One region of the Virgibacillus sp. 6R genome, then DNA from elsewhere that is predicted to be linked to it. Evidence: riboswitches for the same ligand, from Rfam matches in the RefSeq annotation. Region 1 holds a riboswitch; each other region holds the start of a gene.

Region 1 (4,271 bases):
AATCAAGGTTGATATTCTGGATATTAAAATTGCTCATCAGGGAGTGATGTCGATAACACCTGAGATGGGTGCATTAGCCGGCTGTTTCGCACAAGAAAAGACTAAAATTATATCGATAAAAGAGGGCATGGCTGTTTTTAATGAGACGCTGCAATTACCGATTAATCCAATGATTGGTGTTATTGGTACAGCTCCGTTAGATGAAGATGTGCCGACTGGAACGCCGAAAGACCATGGTGGAAACATGGACTGTAAGCGTATTAGGAAAGGCGCAACGCTTTATTTACCTGTCAATGTCAATGGTGCTCTTCTGGCCATGGGGGATGCTCATGCGGTGATGGGAGATGGTGAAGTTGTTATTTGCGGACTGGAAATCCCTGCCGAAATTACAGTTAAAGTTACTGTTATTAAAGGTCAGCCTTACCCACTTCCATTTTTAGCTGATGATGAATATGTGATGACGATCGCATCTTCAGAAACACTAGATGAAGCTTCCAAACGAGCAACTAAAAACATGCATACCTTCCTTGTAAATGAGGTGAAGATGGAGGAGCATGAAGCAGCAATGTTTTTATCTCTAGGAGCAGATTTGAAAATATGTCAAATTGTTGATCCGCTAATGACAGCGAGGATGGAACTCCCTACTTGGGTGCTTGAAAAATATAATTATAAGTTAGTGTAGGAATATTTGATAGATAAAGGTTGATTAAACAGAGGGTTCAAGCAATCTCTGTTCATGGTGTACTGGTACTATTGAAAAAATGTAAAAAATAAATGGAATCTTCAATCAGCGGGGGCTTCATTCATCCCCCGCTACTTGTTAGTACCACCAGGGTATGACCTTAAAGCTCTTACGAAATGGGGTATTTAGGTGCTGTTATCTCCCGCTTAGACTTGTTGCAGTACAGATTATTCAACTCTTGAAGTGGGAGTCTTACAGCACCTTATACGGAATAAATAATTCAAAAATCAGTGGAGAACCGTCCACTGATGTATCTTATGCTTGTTTTACTGTCAATAAGCTGATCGTATGTAGCTGTCCTGTATGATGTGCTTCATGGAATACGGCAACTTTTGTGAGCCCGCCAATTGTATCTTGACCTAGGAAAGGCTTTTCTAATTTCGTTGCAAAATATTCAGGCTGTAGTTTCATAGCACGGTCGAATTGTTCCTGCAGATTTGCCCTTAATTCTTTCAGACTAGGTACTTCTTCTGGCCAATCAGCAGGTTTTGTTCCATTTCCAAATAAAGAAATATACGTTTCAGGTAAATGCTTGGATTGGTTTGGAAATCCAAATAAAAACTGTTCAGCCACAGTTAATATATGTCCGATATGCCAGCGCACTGTATTATTCAACCCTTCCAGCTGCTTGTCGATAAGCGATTCATCGAGCTTATCCAGTTCTGTAAATAGCATGTTGCGATTGAACGCAAATTGTTCGATTAAATCTTTACTCATGTCCATCCCCCTAAATTTTTGAATTTGAGATTAGTATAACAAAGAAGATGATAGATGAATAGTTTTATACCCATACTTGTATAATGGGAATGTTAATCTATTTAATAACGAACGAGTATACTGCTTTACCAAGTGGCTTGCACAAATGTAGTAAGTGTGGTGCTGGATAATGGAGTTTGAAACCAGATGTAGTTTGAAGCGTGAATCATGATAAAGTGGTCGCAGTTTTCAAACTTAACCGTTTTTTCTGGACATATGCATACAATTGATGTACCTTAGAAGGGAATCAAATAAAAAATGAATATATGAAATCACTAGGGGTGCCATTTTAAATGGCTGAGATCAACGTACAACGTTGGGACTCTTTGAACCTGAACTGGCTAACAAACCAGCGGAGGAAAGTGGCAGGTGGACTATTTTGTATGTGGTACAAGATTGGTCTAACTGGATTCGTGCATATACATGTCACTTTTTCCTTCGCTGGAGAAAGTGGCATTTTTGTTTTTCGTAATTACGTTAGTAGACTATGAGGTGAGCTATGCAATTATATGCTGTAACGAACGGGAAGATGGAGGAAGCGAAATTAGTAGATACCATACAAGTGATTGCTCCGTTTGTAGATCGAATTATTTTAAGAGAGAAGCAGAAGTCATTACAGGGGTATCTAGCTTTTGTTCAAAAGTTGATACAGGCTGGTGTTTCGAGAGAAGTGCTTTGTATTCATAATCATGTTTCTGCCCCAGCTTTGACAGAAGTAAATCAGTTACATTTACCAGAAAATAAGGCCTCGTTAATAGCTGACATGAAAAAATTATCTCCCTCATTACAAGTGGGTGTGTCCGTTCATTCTTTGCAGGCTGCAAGGCATGCCGAACGATGTGGAGCCGATTATGTTATGTTTGGGCACGTTTTTGCAACAGATAGTAAACCGAGAATAAACCCTAGAGGGGTTGAGCAAGTAAAACAATTAGCTCATGCCCTTACGATACCAGTAATTGCAATTGGAGGAATTAAAAACAACAAAATATGTGACTTATCAGGCGCAAATATTTCCGGAATCGCTGTTATGTCAGCAATCTTTAGTGCTTCTAGTCCTCAAACTGCGGCAATGAAATTACGAGAGGAGGTAAGGCGAATTGAAGCAACATCATGAAGTTGTCATTGTTGGTGGCGGAATTATTGGTCACGCTATTTCCTATTCCTTAAATAAAAGTGGTTTATCTGCAATGGTCATCGAAAAGCAGAAGAGCGGCAGAAAAGCAACACGAGCTGCAGCGGGAATGCTCGGAGTACACACGGAAAATAGCACTTCCAATGGATTTTATCATTTTTGTCAAACAAGTAGAAATATGTATAAGGAATTAAGCCGGGAATTATATGAGCTTACTGCCATTGATATTCAATTAGCTCCCAAAGGGATGTTGGAAATTGCTTTTAACGAAAACGAAAAACAAGTACTTGCTGCAAAACAGCAAGCCTTGCCTAATTTAGAGTGGTTGGAACCTCGAACATTAAAAGAAAAGTTCCCGATGTTAGGCGAAAAAGCCATTGCTGCTCTGTATATGGAAAAAGATGGACATGTAGAGCCAACCCGAGTATGTGAAGCTTTTAAACAAGCTGCTGTAGCAAGTGGAGGGGAGGTTCAAGAAGATTGTCATGTCTGGACAATATCTAAACCAACTGATTCTTTTACTTTAACGACAGATCAGGGAATGATAACGGCTGATCGAGTTGTAGTCGCAACAGGTGCTGAAAGTGGACGTTGGTTTACAGAGATGGGACTATCTAATCCAATTGTGCCTGTTAAGGGGGAATGCTTATCGGTTACATCAAACAATATCCAAATCCATGAAACTCTATTCTGTCAGGATTTTTATCTTGTACCAAAACAGGATGGCCGTTATATTGTTGGCGCTACTTCTGATCGTTATAATCACTCTTCGCATGTTTCGGCAGGGGGATTGGAGACATTGCTAAACCGATTATTTTCAGTTATTCCAAAGTTCCGTGAGGCAATGGTGGAATCCTTCTGGTCAGGAGTGCGGCCTGGAACGGAGGACGGGATTCCCGTTATTGGCGAACACCCTTATCTTTCCGGTCTTTATTACGCTACGGGTCATTATCGAAATGGTATATTGTTAGCCCCTGCTACTGCCCAATTAATTAGCGATCTAATGATGAATCAGGAAACGGAATCTGTTATGCAAGCGATGGTCTCACCAGAGCGGCTGAGAGGGGTAGGAAGTAAATAGGGGGAATTTTACTTTTAAACGTTTTTAAGAGGCTAAGCGCCTCATTCCTAAGTAGCGTTCGTAGTAGAATTCCATCCGTTATTGTTACTGGACGATGTCACAGTATCTTCAGGAAATATGGTGTTTTCAGCGTACTCTGGATGTTGATGCACATCAATGGATGGAAGGGAGGATTTTTAATGGATATTCAAGTAAATGGAGAAATATTGCAATTCGATAATAAGGCAATGACAATTGCTGATTTGTTAGAAGCCTATGACATACAAGAGAAGATAGCAGCTGTTGAACGAAATAAAGAGATTGTTAAAAAAACAGATTACAAACAAACAATGTTAGCGGATGGAGACGCTATTGAAATTGTTCATTTTGTAGGGGGAGGTTAATACGATGTTACAAATTGGTAAGCAAACATTTCAATCAAGATTATTGCTAGGTACGGGAAAGTATCCTAGCTTCCAAGTGCAAAGAGAAGCAGTGAGGGTATCGCAAGCAGAAATTTTAACATTTGCAGTCCGAAGAATGAATATTTTTGATGCGAATGAACCTAACTTATTAGAGGA
Region 2 (4,271 bases), 380 kb from region 1:
CAGCGAGGAACTTGTAGCAATAGCCGAGGAAAATCATGCTTCTGTAGAGACAATTAGTACAAATATAAACGAAGTGAATGAAGCGACAGAAAAAAGTACATATCAAGCAGAAAAAGCTAAAGAAAAAGCACTGGAAGGTCAAGAACAATTAGATGAACTGTTTAACACCATGAAGTATATGGAAAAAACGGCGAAGCAAATAACTCAATCCTTGGATAATTTTGATCAATCATCAAACGAAATTGCAACAATTATAGCTATGGTACAAAAAATTGCCGATCAAACAAATTTATTAGCTTTGAATTCTTCTATTGAAGCGGCAAGGGCGGGCGTACATGGAAGTGGGTTTGCCGTAGTTTCCAAGGAAATTGGCAAGTTAGCAGAGCAAACAAAGCAATCCATCACACAAATAACCTCACTCATATCAACCTCAAGCCAAGTTAGTCAATGGACGAAAACATCTATGGGAGAAATAGAAGAGGCAGTTGGATTAAGTATGTCGTTTTCGGAAGCTACGCAACAATCTTTTCAGCATTTAGTAAAGACCATTCAATTGAATGAGCAAGAAGCAAAGATTGTGCTAAAAGAAATGAACGAATTCAAACAAGTCGTTCATGAAATGGAACGAGCTGCTTCTAGTGTTGTAGTAGCTGCTGAGCAATTAAATGAAGCGACAAATAAGGCATAAACGCATTCGAGAGTGGGCAAGAGATGATAGAAATTGTTTTTTAGATGACAGTTGATTGAATGAAGAGAAAGGCAGCGAACTTAGACAATCGCGACTGCAAGTAGTTTACAATCTTAATTTATCAATATGTACTCGGATTTAAATCAAGAGGAGCTGATTATCGATGATGTGGGTCCACCGCTAGTAAAAGAGAGAAACTTGTATTTTTTACACTATAGGAAAGCTTGTTCTTTACGATCATTGATTGTGAAGGAAATAAGATTATGTTTTGTTAAGAACTGGAAGTTTTTTAATTGAAATCAAAGGTATACTTTCCATATTTTAAGTACGATGCTGAAATGATAGGGGCTTTCTGTATCATTTTCATGACAGTAAATGATGCATCTGTCTTGAAAAATGCGAGTAATACGATTTGGCTGATGTAAGCCGATATAGAAATGTTGAGCGCAGGAGGGTGTTAAGTGCTTAGCATAATGTATTACACGTGCATTGTTATTTTTTAAAAAAAAGGTAGTAGCATTTTTAATCAAAAGCGAGATTTCTTAATACAGAAACATTCATGCAATAGAGCAATTTGAATTTATAAAAATGAGTTATCGGTTTTGATGGTATTACTATGGTCGTTTCAAGGCAAAGGCGTTTATAAAGAGCAGAAAGCTGTTCAAAAAACAAATTATTTATTATAATAGATGAAATCAAATACATAGAAACCACAAGGGGAGCCTTTTAGGCTGAGATAGAACGATTGAGTTCGGACCCTTTGAACCTGTTTAGTTAGCACTTGCGTAGGGATGTGGGCAACAAAGATTAGGTTAACTCATCAAAGTCTCATTCGCTTTTAAATGCATGAAGAATTCTGTATTTATAGAGAATGACTGTAGGGTGATCCTTTCTGCACAAATAATGAATCCACGTTTATATTAGCTATGCTTCCCTTGAGGTTTCCGTGAAAGGGGAGCAATTTTAATGATAAATGTAAGATTATTGGTGATGATTGAGGCAGCTTTCTTCGCCGCATTTGCAATGATTCTAGATTTTTTACCTTCGATTAAATTATCACCCGCTATTTCCATTTCCTTTGCAATGGTTCCGATTTTTATTCTGACATTTCGCCGGGGAGTCATAGCAGGGGTGTTATCTGGTTTCTTATGGGGCCTATTGCAAGTAATGCTAGGAGATGCATATTATTTAACACCTCTACAATTTTTAATTGAATATTTTATTGCCTTTGCATTTGTTGGCTTTGCTGGTTTATTGTATCCTGTCATTCAAAAAAATGTTCAAAATGGAAATAAAAAAGTTGCATTGGCCTGGGTGGTGGCAGCAACATTAGTAGGCAGTATTGCGAGGTATTTCTGGCATTTTCTTGCAGGAGTCATCTTTTGGGGAAAATATGCACCTAAAGGTATGTCGCCAGTCGTATATTCATTCATTGCAAATGGGGCGACTATGCTAGGCGCGTTTGTGTTCTGTTCTGTCGTTCTTGTAGTCCTTTTAGCAAGTGCGCCAAGATTAATTCAGACAGATGAGTTTACGGCAAAAAGGAAAGCTTCTTAATTGTCTTAGGTAAATCTAACAATAGCTGTAGAGCCGATTGCTGCTCATGCATAGAAGGAGAAGTGAATGGGCAATACTTTTTACGCAGGATTTTTTGCATTGGCATGTATCTTTTTCCATTAGAGTTATTCTTATACTTGGTTTCGTGCAGTTGAAAATCAATATTAACCACTATTCATTTCTAAAATACCGTCACCTAGTATAGTAATAAATATATACAAAAAACTGTTGCAAACGATTCATATAAGTCGCTTTGCAACAGCTTTTTATTAGCTTAAAACGGATTCGTCGCCCACTGTAGCGATTGTTTAATAAAGATTCGCGGATGTAATTTCAATTGAGCAACCATATATTCAGCTAGATCCTCTGGCTGCATGTATTTATCTTCGTTCTTTTCCGCTAACTGGTCACCAAAGGCAAGCTCAGTAGCAACAAGGCTTGGATTTAAGGTGAAAACTCGAATGTTATTTCTTCGTACTTCTTGCATTAATGCTTCGGACATACCTTGGATAGCAAACTTGGAAGCACTGTAAGAAGTTGATCCTGCTGTGCCTTTTAATCCGTTACTGGAAGAAATCATAATAATGTCGCCTTGATTTTTCTTGATCATTTGTGGCAAAACAGCGCGAGTAACATGATACGTGCCGAATACATTGACCTCAAATGTATGTTTCCACGCTTCTGGTTCCATTTCAAGAAAATTTCCATGAGCCCCAATACCGGCATTATTAATCAAAATATCTGCAGATCCAAGGGAACTTTCTAGGTCGTTTATTGCTTGATTAATTTCTTCTGAATTTGCAATATCAGCGACTGCATAACTAGCCTTTACCCCATACGCTGTGGCTTCTTTTACAGCAGCTTCGAGTTTGCTTTTTGTCCGCGCGATTAATCCGACATGTACGCCTTCTTTAGCTAAGGCAAGCGCAGTAGCCCGACCAATTCCCCTGCCAGCACCTGTAATATAGGCAACTTTTCCTTTAATCTCCTGTCCCATGATATATCATCCTCCCTATTACCTCTTATTGTAAGTATAAATAAGAGAAAACGTAGATTCAAAAAATTGCTTTGAGATGGAGGGAATAGGGAAGGAAAATGTTGAAAACAATCACACTAAATGGATAGAATCTTTAACAAAACCATCTCCATTCGAACAAGAGACTTCTCGATAAAGCAAGTGTCGTTGCATATAGACTTCTTCGATTTGGATCAGGTTTTCATCATAAATCATACGTGTACAGCGTGGATTAAGTTAGCCAAACATAATTCAAGCTACCTTTACCGTAAATTCAGCTATTTGTTTATGAACGTAAGTACCCTGGCTTCAAGGCTGAGCGGTAGAATGACTTGATCATGAAGGACCGAAAGTCGCACACCAACATATAGTGTATCGCAGCCTGAAAGTCGAGCGTCGTATTCGGGAGGTCGTGCACCAAGACGTAAAAGTCGTGCATCGAATTGAGGAAATCACGCAGCGCATCGAAAAAGTTGAGCGCCGCATCCGGGAGGTCGCACACCAAAGTGAAAAAGCTGAGCACCACAGCCGAGAAGTTACGCATCGAAGTGAGGAAGTGGCGCACCAGAAATATGAAAAGATTTGATCCATCTAAAAATGTTTTACGTAACAAGTGAAAAACTTATTTTCTGAATTGGGTAAGGCAGTGGATAGTGAAGTGGTAGCTTTACTTTTTTGTTAAGTTGAAAATAATGGTTTTTTACATAATAATTTCCATTAAATTATAGCAGTTAAATACGCTGATAGCTGTTTTTATATGCTCTTCATGTACAATTGAATCTTATTTATGTCATAATAGACTTGTTTAATATGGAAACAAATGAGGGATGAACGTTATTAAAAGCTCTACTAATCGCTCCTTATCCTGGGTTGGCTGAGATGGCTAAGAAAGTAAAAACACCTGATTACATAGATGTTCATATTGAAGTGGCTAACTTGGAAGAAGGTGTGAAATTAGCACAAACTGCTGAAGAAGATGGTTATGAATTAATTATCAGCCGTGGCGGGACA
Region 3 (4,271 bases), 110 kb from region 1:
ATGCCCACTTTACCAGTGCTTCAACAGCTTCCGTTGCATACCCTTGATTACGAGCGGAATCTATGATCCCATAACCAATTTCTACCTTGCGCTCCAAATTAGGCTTACCTTTAAATCCAGCATCTCCTACCATTTGATTATTCGCTTTATCCGATATGAACCATGGCCCCCATCCTAATTGGAGCGGGTCTTTTTTCAACTCCATCAGATGCTGCTGCACATGAGCAAGCTCGTGCCCTAATTTAGATTCTTCATCTGAACAAGGAATTAATGACAACCTTTTGGTTTGAATTTTTAAATTTCCCTCCATGTAACGAGTCCCTCTTCTTCGTAAATTTTTAAATCCTTTAAAAGAGCAGTTGTACCACATTATCCATTAGATAATCTGACTTTTCCTTAGATAATTGCTCTCTATTATGACTTCCACATGTGAATTCACAGGAAAAAATCCCAGTAGCTTGAGCCATTTGTAAGTCAAATTAGCATCTCTTACCATAATGGTGCCAGTCTTTTTTATAAGATAAGAAACCACCATGGCTCGCCAAGAGCGCAAGCCACCATCTATGATGAAAAATTTTGCTTTATAATGTTAGATTCTTGAAATACTACCTAAAATAAATAAGTTATATAATGGTAAATAGCGTTTTTTTCATACAAAAGCATAAAATGAGTGGGGCACATTGCATTCGGTATTCAAGGAAAGTTCCGAATTATTGATTTGGTTGATACTTATTACTACCCGGAAGCTGTTTGATTTTATTCCATGCTTCAACAGCATCTTCACGACCTTTGCCCTGGTTAGTCGGATCTGCAAAAAAATCACGAATAAATTGATTATATTCAAATTGTGGGGCAATGTTCTTCTTGTACGCAGGATCTTTCTTCCGTTCTTCTTCCTCATACCACTCTTGGACAACATCACGATATGTTTTACCAACATTTTGTTTCAAATAGTTTTGAATATGAGTGGAAAAATGAAAGCCCGGGATTACTGTCTTAAAAAACGCTCGTACATGCTGACCGCAGCGATGGTTTTCCGTGATTACTGTAGCTAAGCTTAATTCTTCTTTCGTTTCAGCTTTGCTATTTTTGTTAGATGTTCTAATTGGTTTTTTAATCTCCCCTGTACGAAGAAACTCTTCAACTCGGTCAGAGATTTCCAATTTTGAACCAGAAGCACTGATCCCATTTTCCCTGCAAAACGCTTGTAGTTCTTCTTTCAGCCAATAGAAATCTTTAAAAATTTGCACACTTAACTCCTTAGTTAGACTAGGTCTCATTTCTAGAATACCTCCATTCGATTACAATCATCTTAGAACAGACGTTCTTTTGCGTCAAGTTTTTTATTACTTTATAGAAGGAATGAGTAGAAACTTTCGACACAATAACCTGCCTTTATAGCTACATTTCCGAAAATAGGATTGACTTTATATGAGACTATGATATCCTTCAAGTGTAGTTGTAATAATTTCTACTAGGGGGGCCTTCATTGGCTGAGACAACGACCCTTAGAACCTGATCTGGTTAATACCAGCGGAGGGAAGTGGAAAACTACTTAACAATGCAATCTATTTCTGTGTTTACATGTAGCCAAGGTCCATGTTTATAGATAGATTGCTTTATTAAGTATATCCCTTTCTTCCTCGATCCAGTTCAAAAAACATGACTGAGGAGGAATTTTTTATGCAATTTACAGACACATTAAGAGAGGAAACTGCTAATAGCTGGGAGCAAAGTGTGAATCATCCATTTGTAAAAGGGATTGCAAAAGGGGATTTACCACTAGATATTTTCAAGTATTATATTCTTCAAGACATTTATTATTTGAAGCACTACGGAAAAGTACATGCTTTAGCTGCAACCTTAGCAGAGGATTTCCGAGTTACGGCGATGCTTGCAGAAAAAGCAAAAGGAACTGCACAAGCGGAGTTGACAGTGCATCAAGAACATGCAGAAATACTTCACATAACAGATAACGACTGGGAGAATTTCAAACCAGCACCGACTGCATATGCTTATACATCACACCTTTATCGTGCGGCAGCTTCTGGTAGTCTAGGGCAAGCCATCGCAGCAATGTTACCTTGTTACTGGCTTTATGCAGATATCGGAAAAACGTATGAAAATGAGAAACCAACTGAAAAAATTTATCAAAACTGGATTGCCACATATGCCAGTGACTGGTTTCAAGAATCGACCAATGAGCAAATTAATCTGCTGAATCAAATTGCTGATGAATCCAGTAAAAAGGAAAAGGAAAAAATGAAAGAACAATTCATTATCGCGAAAGAATATGAGCTTGCCTTCTGGGAAATGGCCTATACAAACGAGGAATGGTTCTCAGACAGACAATGGCATAGTCAATCCATGGCATAAGTGAAACGTCATTCAGCAGGGGTGGCGTGCTGCATGTTAGTACTATAAGCTTATAACCTAAAAAGCACTTACACGAGTCAGGTGCCATTATCTCTCCCAATTGAACTTATTTCTCCCGTCTTTTCCTCTAAAAGCGGGAGTCTTACAACATCTTAGATGCGTTATAATTCAACGTATGGGAGAGCGGTTATGCTTGACTGTTTTTTAAAAAAATGAATCAAAGCTTTGCTGAAAGGAAATATACAACTAATTAGTTAGTTTTAGGATAGAGCTTCCTATTGAGCATACGAACTTACCTTTCTGAATTGACTCGAATAATTAACTCCACTATAGTAAAAGAAAAGGGCGATCAAGACTGATAGCCCTTTTCGAGTTATTCTGGCATTATATCGATCTCGATCATTGCAAGAAAAATTACTTTAAAGAACGGTTTAGGCAAAGGAGGAATAAAATGAAAGTCCCTTCACTCCTCTTAAGAAAATTCCTTACTTCCTATGTGTTATCTATATTAACTGCTATCTTTTTTTCTATTCTTTACCTATTCCCAATCACCAAAGAGGATTCTAATTATTATTTAGCAGAGAATTTTTTAGGCTGGACCCTTGTTTACGGCGTTTATATTATACCTGTTCTATTGCTTTACGGTGGTCCCATTTCAATAGGATTGGAGTATATTTACCAGAGAGGCTTCTTCAAAAAAAGTTGGTTTTACAACTTCTTTCACGGCTTATTTGGAGCAATATTTGGATTGTTCTTCTTAAATACCCCCTTAGTTTTAATTGGGGTATTAATAGGTTCATCTTATGCTACCGTCGATCGTCTGCTCTCTCAAAGGATAATGAATAAAAAAACAATATGGATTAGCCTAGTATCCCCCATTGTCATATTAGTATTAATATGGGGAGGTTTTCAGTATGTTTCAGATCCACTCCCTCCATTTACTGCACAAGATGCTATCATATTGGCAACAGAAGGTGAAGAAACACTACAACCATTTCCTAAAAAAGAAGGCATCTCTAAAAGGGAAATTGATGGTTATTATATTACATATGAAACAAAAACAGAAAAGATGGATGATGAAACATATATCACTAGTTTTTCAGCAAAGTGGAGTAAAAATGGAAAGAGTGATTCGTCTCATATCGCTTATAAAGTAGAACGTAACTCTACAACATTATATCAATCAGATTGGAATTTTGATCATCCATATAATAACTAACTTGATTGTGTCACTATTTACATGTCAGTGCTTAAATGTGCTGGCTTCTTATTAGCCCTCGCGCTTTCTACAACATATGTGTTGCATATTCGAAGTCTACATCCAACATGAAAGAATTAAAACCATTGTATCCTAATAAAGTCAATCTTCAGTCAGAGGAGGGGTCTTTCATCCCCCTCTGATTGTTAGTACCGTAATGGTATGACGTAAACGCTCTGAACGTATCGAGCATTTAGATGCTGATATCCCCCACTTAGACTTGTTCCGTACACACAACCCTTGAAGTGGGAGTCTTACAGCGCCTTACATACGGGATAAACAGTCTCAATCTCATGGATCAGGAAAGGGAGCGGCTTACTCCTAAGAGTTATTTCTTATTTTGTCTGTATAAATCCATAGATTTGTACCCTTGGGATAGAACGTCTAGCATCTGTCGATGACGTTTATCGCGCGTCTTTTGTTGTTTGGCAGAAAATATAAAACGTGCCCAATCTTTTTGATATCCAGGTGTTAAACTTTTGAAAAATTTTAATTCATTAGGATGATCTGTTAGCAATAATTCCACATCTCCAACATGCTTCTCATAATCGGCTACGCACTGACTTGTAGCAGTAGTTTTTGTTGCTTTCTTTTTTTCACGTTTTAACCCAACAACAGTGAATACTTCATCCATACT

What was found. A riboswitch is a leader RNA that binds a small molecule or an ion and turns the genes downstream of it on or off. The one in region 1 is predicted to bind thiamine pyrophosphate.
Region 2: linked by a shared signal. The riboswitch ahead of thiT (energy-coupled thiamine transporter ThiT) and the one ahead of BKP57_RS16685 (thiamine phosphate synthase) in region 1 are both predicted to bind thiamine pyrophosphate.
Region 3: linked by a shared signal. The riboswitch ahead of tenA (thiaminase II) and the one ahead of BKP57_RS16685 (thiamine phosphate synthase) in region 1 are both predicted to bind thiamine pyrophosphate.

What each region holds. Positions count from the first base shown of each region.
Region 1 covers NZ_CP017762.1:3,669,668-3,673,938, forward strand. Annotated here, with positions in the region: gene BKP57_RS16675 (acetamidase/formamidase family protein) at 1-682, shown strand, start outside; gene BKP57_RS16680 (DinB family protein) at 998-1,459, opposite strand; TPP riboswitch at 1,766-1,876, shown strand; gene BKP57_RS16685 (thiamine phosphate synthase) at 1,998-2,612, shown strand; gene thiO (glycine oxidase ThiO) at 2,596-3,711, shown strand; gene thiS (sulfur carrier protein ThiS) at 3,891-4,094, shown strand; gene BKP57_RS16700 (thiazole synthase) at 4,099-4,271, shown strand, end outside.
Region 2 covers NZ_CP017762.1:3,284,868-3,289,138, forward strand. Annotated here, with positions in the region: gene BKP57_RS14995 (globin-coupled sensor protein) at 1-688, shown strand, start outside; TPP riboswitch at 1,394-1,497, shown strand; gene thiT (energy-coupled thiamine transporter ThiT) at 1,655-2,245, shown strand; gene BKP57_RS15005 (3-ketoacyl-ACP reductase) at 2,520-3,242, opposite strand; gene BKP57_RS22215 (hypothetical protein) at 3,631-3,846, shown strand; gene BKP57_RS15010 (PrpR N-terminal domain-containing protein) at 4,140-4,271, shown strand, end outside.
Region 3 covers NZ_CP017762.1:3,555,129-3,559,399, reverse strand. Annotated here, with positions in the region: gene BKP57_RS16220 (GNAT family N-acetyltransferase) at 1-310, opposite strand, end outside; gene BKP57_RS16215 (DUF6434 domain-containing protein) at 711-1,280, opposite strand; TPP riboswitch at 1,467-1,559, shown strand; gene tenA (thiaminase II) at 1,684-2,376, shown strand; gene BKP57_RS16205 (hypothetical protein) at 2,828-3,595, shown strand; gene BKP57_RS16200 (YdeI/OmpD-associated family protein) at 3,963-4,271, opposite strand, start outside.